2 regions of the Streptomyces roseifaciens genome follow, and region 2 is predicted to be linked to the other one. Evidence: riboswitches for the same ligand, from Rfam matches in the RefSeq annotation. Region 2 holds a riboswitch; the other holds the start of a gene.
The links. Region 2 has a riboswitch for cyclic di-AMP ahead of AS857_RS31865 (LysM peptidoglycan-binding domain-containing protein). Riboswitches for the same ligand answer to the same signal wherever they lie in the genome.
Positions count from the first base shown of each region.

Region 1: linked by a shared signal. The riboswitch ahead of AS857_RS03155 (C40 family peptidase) and the one ahead of AS857_RS31865 (LysM peptidoglycan-binding domain-containing protein) in region 2 are both predicted to bind cyclic di-AMP.

Region 1 covers NZ_LNBE01000002.1:299,094-302,293, forward strand. The annotation lists gene AS857_RS03150 (carboxylate-amine ligase) at 1-568, opposite strand, end outside; cyclic di-AMP (ydaO/yuaA leader) riboswitch at 924-1,086, shown strand; gene AS857_RS03155 (C40 family peptidase) at 1,091-1,564, shown strand; gene AS857_RS03160 (S1 family peptidase) at 1,714-2,784, opposite strand.
Region 2 covers NZ_LNBE01000004.1:3,281,309-3,284,508, reverse strand. The annotation lists gene AS857_RS31870 (transglycosylase family protein) at 102-1,175, shown strand; cyclic di-AMP (ydaO/yuaA leader) riboswitch at 1,436-1,616, shown strand; gene AS857_RS31865 (LysM peptidoglycan-binding domain-containing protein) at 1,620-2,375, shown strand; gene eno (phosphopyruvate hydratase) at 2,709-3,200, shown strand, end outside.

The sequences.
Region 1 (3,200 bases), on a different contig from region 2:
AGTAGGGGGGCGGTCCGCTGACCGGCCAGCGGCTGTAGACCACGGTCCGCCAGCTGGAGAAGCCGGTGTCGAGGCCGTTCCACAGCGGGGAGTTGCCCGCCATGGCGACCAGGACCGGCAGCCAGGGCCGCACCCGGTTGAGGACCGCGACGCCCATCTCGCGGTCGGGGATGGCGACATGGACGTGCATCCCGTGGACGAACTGCTCGTCCACGAGCTGGGCGGCACGGATCCGCATCGCCAGGTAGCGCGGATTGCCGGTGACCGGGATGGGCTCGGGGCCCGTGCACGGCGCCGTACCGCAGGCGGCGATCCGGCAGCCGGACCGCTTGGCGGCGGAGCTCACCGCATGGCGCAGCCGCAGCAGGTGCCGGCTGGCCTCGGCGAGATCGGAGCAGACCGGAGTGGCGACTTCCACCTGGGCCTGCAACAGCTCCGCCTGAATCTCCCGCTCGTTCACGACCGGTTCCAGGTCGACCGCCGCCCGGACCTCGTCGGCCAGGGGTACCGGCAGTGCGGTGGCCGGGTCGAGCAGAAGATACTCCTCCTCGATCCCTAGGGTGAGCATGCCGTAGGGCTACCCTCGCGCTCCCGAAGCGAACCGCACGGAGCCCGCCGCCACGGCTTTCTGACGCAAAGACGCCCTACTGCCGCCCTGCCGCGGCCCCCGCGACCTCGCCTTTCGCGCACCGCCGGGATGACTCGAATCAGTTCTTCAACTCTCTTTTGACAAAGGGGAATACCGGTTGCTCGTGATGCCGGGTAACACCCCGGTTCCAGGGATCGCCGTGAAGTGAAGAAGTTCACAGAAGCACCTTTCGGCTCCGAATTCCGGCGGCCCGTGATGCAGGATCGTGCATCGAACAACAAGATCCCGTCACCGAGGCGGGCGACCCGGGCGGACGCCGAGTCCTGCCGCCGTACCGGGTGCGGAGCAGAAACGAATGGATCGGCAGGAGCGGGAGACCCGAGCACGGCGGACCACGATGGCGGTGGTCCTTGGGGTGAAGCCATTTCAGGTGGCCGGGCAACTTCGACAGCCCGAACCCGACAGGTCATCTTTCGCAGGCGGATGACGAAGGGTTTTGGCATGTCTGCGTTCCCTGGCATATCCACGCTCATGTCCCGCGCCGGTGCCGCTTCGGTGGTCACCGCGGCCACCGTGACCGCGTCGATGCTCCTCCCCGGAATGTCGGCCGAGGCGAGCGCGGCCACTCCGGGCGCCACCGCCCTGAAGGTCGCGGCCTCCAAGCAGGGCTCCCCCTACCAGTACGGCGCCGCCGGTCCCAACCGGTTCGACTGCTCGGGCCTCACGCTCTACTCGTTCAAGAAGGCCGGCAAGACCCTGCCGCGCACCGCGGCCGCGCAGTACAACAAGACCCGGCACGTCTCCGCCGGCTCCCGCCAGGCGGGCGACCTGGTCTTCTTCCACTCGGGAAGCAACGTCTACCACGTCGGGATCTACGCGGGTAGCAACAAGATCTGGCACTCGCCCAAGCCGGGCGCGAAGGTCCGGCTGGAGAAGATCTGGTCCGGCAGCGTCTGGTACGGCCGGGTCAACTGACCGGGCGGTCCGGCCCGGTACGGGCCGGACGACGACGGCCGACCGGGCCGGGGCGACCCACCCCGGCCCGGATACCTCCGGGGACCCCGCGAAAGGGGCTCCCCGGAGGAGCGCGTCACTGCACGGCGTCAGGCCGGCGCCTGCCCGCCTCAGGGCAGCTGGGCCCCGTACGCCTGCAGCGCCGCCGGTACGGGCTGGAAGAACGTCTCTCCGCCGCCGGAGCAGTCGCCGCTGCCGCCCGAGGTGAGGCCGAGGGCGGTGGCACCGTCGAAGAGGGCGCCGCCGCTGTCGCCGGGTTCGGCGCAGACCGAGGTGCCGATCATGCCCTCGACCGCCCCCTCCTCGTAGTTGACGGTCACGTCGAGCGCGGTGACCTCGCCGCCGTGGACCCGGGTGGTGCTGCCGCTGCGCTGCACCTTCTCGCCGACGACGGCTTCCCCGGCCTTGCCGATGTTCTGCGTGCCGCCGTTGTAGAGGTCCACCGCGCTCGGGTGGGCGATGGTGGACGTGTAGCGGACGAGCGCGTAGTCGTGGCCGGGGAAGGACGAGCTCTCGACCACGCCGATCTGGGCGCCGCCCTGGGTCGCGGACCACGTCCGCGAGGCGTTGCCGCAGTGCCCGGCCGTGAGGAAGTACGGCTTGCCGCCCTTGGTGACGTTGAAGCCCAGCGAGCAGCGCACGCCGCTGCCCCAGATCGCGTCGCCGCCCGCGATGAGGGGACGGAACTTCCCTGCCGTTCTCTTGACCGCGACCTTGTCGCCGAGTTGTGCGACGGCCTTGTCGAGCCGGTCCTGCCGGGCGCCCGTGACCGTGCTGTCGGCGGTGACGACGACCTTGTTGGTGCGGGGGTCCACCGACCAGGCCGTGCCCGGAACGGCCGCCTCCGCCTTCAGTGTCCGCAGGGCCGAGGCGAGCTCGGCGGCCGAGTGGCGCACGGTCCTCGGTTCGGCGCCGGCGGCCCGTACCCTGGCCGCCGCATCCTGGTCGAGGACGCCGACGACGAGCCTGCCGGTCCCGGCGTCGTAGTACGAACCGGCCGAGTCCGCGCCGAGGTCGGCGGATATCCGCTGGGCCAGCTCCGCGGCCTGCGGCGAGGAGAGCTGACGGGGCGCCGGCGAGGACGCGTGCGCGGCGGGGAGCGTCAGTGCCGCGGCCGTCAGGGCGACCATCACCGCGCCGGCGCCGGCCGTACGGCGCGTGGAGATGCGGGAACGTTTCACTCGTGACCTCCTGTGGGGGAGTGCCCGGCGGCACGGTGGTGCCCGGGCGTGGAGGACGTGCGGGTGCGATGCGCGTGCGTGACGCACGTGCGCGACCCGTGTGCGTGACGCGTAGGTGATGCGCATCGGTGAGGACACGGTGCACGACAGGCCGATGAGATCGTCGCGTCCATGTCAAGAACGGGATACGGGCGAGTATCCCGATGAGGCAAGCGGAAGTTCAAGAGCGACATTCGGTCGTGCGAAGGGTGCCGGCCGCAGTCCCCCGGCGGCTCAGCGGCACCGGAAGCCGTCCCCCTGAACGGGAGTGACGGGCGTGGACGGCCGCCGGGCGGTGACCGGACGGCTCGGGGCGCGCCTGTCCGGTATTCGCTCCTTGCGGTTCGCCCATGGAGCGGCGCCGGTGCGTTCTTTGC
Region 2 (3,200 bases):
CCGTCGCTATCTTCAACCACCATTCGCCGCCGAACGAGAGGCAACCGCCCATGAGACCCGGAAACGGTCGACATCGCCGCCCCCGTCAGATACCCGCCATCGTGGTCGCCGCGGGGGTGACCGCCTCCGGGATCGCCCTGCCGCTGCTGGCGGCCACCGGCGCGACGGCAGCCGACGCCGGCACCTGGGACCGTGTCGCCCAGTGCGAGAGTGGAGGCCTGTGGAGCGCCAACTCCGGCAACGGGACCTACGGGGGACTGCAGCTGACCCAGGACCTCTGGGAGCGCCACGGCGGACGGGAGTACGCCCCCCGGCCCGACCTCGCCAGCCGTGCGCAGCAGATCACCGTCGCCGAGAAGATTCTCGAGAGCGGCGGCACCAGCCCCTGGTCGAGCTGCGCGGCGAGCGCCGGCCTCACCTCGGGCAGCACCCCGGCGGAGGTCAACCCGGGCGGCACACACGCCCCCGCGAGCGACTCGACGCCTTCACGCGCCCCGGAGCGCACCACTTCGCACTCCACGCCGTCCGAGCCGTCCGAGCCCTCCGAGCACGGCAAGCCTTCTGACGCGTCCACGTCTCCCTCGCCGTCCGGAAAGCCGTCGCCGGGGTCCTCGACGAGCCCCTCGGCCGACCCCTCCACGCAGCCTTCGGGGCAGCCGTCGACCGGTCAGCCGTCGCCGGGCCGGTCCTCCGGTCAGCCGTCCGGCCGGCCCTCCGGCAGCCCGTCGTCCGACGCGCCGTCACCCGACGCCTCGGGCAAGCCGTCCGACGGGCAGTCCGGTGAGCCGCAGGAAGGCCGGCACCGCAAGCCTTCGACGTCCCCCACGGACGACCCGACTCAGATCCCGGGCGGTCCGGCCACGCCCGCTGCCGGCGATTCCGGTTCGCCCGCGGGGCGGACGCCCGGCGAGGACGGCACGGGCACGGGCAAGCACCGTGCCGACCCGTCGCGTTCGGAGGACGAGGGTCGTACGTCGCGGGGCGGCGGCGATGCACGCACCGGCAGTCCCACGCCCACCGACTACACCGTGCGCCCCGGTGACAACCTGTCAGCCATCGCCGAGCAGCATGCGGTCAAGGGAGGTTGGCAGTCTCTGTATCAGCGCAATGAGAAAGCGGTCGGAACCGATCCCGACCTGATCCGTCCTGGTCAGAGGCTCGAGGTCGGTAAATAGACCGGCAGTTCGCGGCGAATGTCCGTTCCAGTCGAAAGTGAGACATGGGTCTCTTTGCCTGATGGCGGAATGCGGTCTTCCCGAAACTGGCAAACCGTCTCTCACCTGCGGAAACGCGTTGTTCCCCTGGGTAACCAGGGGCAACTGTGGCTGGAAAGAGGGGTTTGAACCCTTGCCGCGACTGTGTTTACCGTCGTGACCGCTCGCCACCGCGGGCACCACGGTCGCCACGCCGAATCCTGCCGGCGATCGGGGGAGTCGTCGCGCAAGCGCCGTAGGCAGGAGCGGGGGAACCAAGGTAGGCGCCGGAAACGGCTCCTCGGCGAAAGCCGCGGGTCCGGGACCGGCTAGGGGTGAAGCCGAGTGTGCTCGCACACGAAGCCGGGCGAACTCACAGCCCGAACCCGACAGCTCACCTCGTAGGCGTCGGTGAGGAAACGACTCATGTCCAAGGGCAAGCACCGTCGTCCGTCCAAGGCCGTCCGCATCTTCACGCTCGCCGGTGTCACCGGCGCAGCTGTCGCCGCCCCGCTGATGGTCGCCACCTCCGCCAACGCCGCCTCCGTTTCGACGTGGGACAAGGTCGCCCAGTGCGAGTCCGGTGGCAACTGGTCCATCAACACCGGCAACGGCTACTACGGCGGTCTGCAGTTCTCGCAGTCCTCCTGGAACGCCGCCGGTGGCCAGAAGTACGCCGACCGCGCCGACCACGCCTCCAAGAGCGCCCAGATCGCCGTGGCCGAGAAGCTGCTCGCCATGCAGGGCCCGGGCGCCTGGGGCTGCGCCGGTGCCGGCGGCCTGACGGCCGGTGGCCCGAAGGCGAACGTCGACCCCTCCGGTTCGGGCTCGGCCGGCAAGTCCACCAAGTCCTCCCGCACCGGCGGCACCGTCTCGGGCAAGTCCCACGCGGACCGCAGCGAGCGCCAGGCCACGCCGAAGAAGGCCACGCCGAAGAAGGCCGCCCCGCAGGCCGTCGAGCGCGACGAGGCCCCGGCCCCGAAGCGGACCGCGCCGGGCCACTCCACGCAGTCCTACAAGGTCGGCAGCGGTGAGTACGAGGTCAAGGAGGGCGACACCCTCTCCAAGATCGCCGAGGCCCAGCACGTCAAGGGCGGCTGGCAGAAGCTGTACGACCGCAACAAGGACATCGTCCAGGACGCGGACGTGATCTACGTCGGCCAGAAGCTGCACCTCAGCTGATCCGGCAGGGCGGTCCACTCCGGTGGGCCGCCCTTCTCCGCTCCCGGCGGGACCGCCCCGCTCCGATGCGCTGCCCCGAGCGTGCACCGGAGCGGGGCTCAGCCGTTTCCGGATCCGCCTCTTCCGGGCCCCGCCCCCTCCGCCGCAGGCGGCTCGCTTCCCTGTTCGGCTTCCCCGTTCAGCGAAAAATTCCGCCGTTCATACGGTGTTCTGGGCTTTTGTGCTGTTTTTTAGGCTTTTCCGGCCCGGGAACACGGTCCAACGGCGAGGCGAGCCTCCGGGGCCCGTTAGGCTCGTGCTGCAGAACCACAGACACACACGAAGGAGACCCTCGTGCCGTCCATCGACGTCGTCGTAGCTCGCGAGATCCTCGACTCGCGAGGCAACCCCACGGTCGAGGTCGAGGTCGGCCTCGACGACGGCTCCACGGGCCGTGCCGCCGTGCCGTCCGGCGCCTCCACCGGTGCCTTCGAGGCCATCGAGCTCCGTGACGGTGACAAGAACCGTTACCTGGGCAAGGGCGTCGAGAAGGCCGTCCTCGCCGTCATCGAGCAGATCGGCCCGGAGCTCGTCGGCTACGACGCCACCGAGCAGCGCCTGATCGACCAGGCCATGTTCGACCTGGACGCCACCGACAACAAGGGCTCGCTCGGCGCCAACGCCATCCTGGGCGTCTCCCTCGCCGTCGCGCACGCCGCCTCCGAGGCCTCCGACCTGCCGCTGTTCCGCTACCTGGGCGGCCCGAACGCGCACCTGCTGCCCGTTCCGATGATGAACATCCTGAACGGCGGCTCGCACGCCGACTCCAACGTGGACATCCAGGAG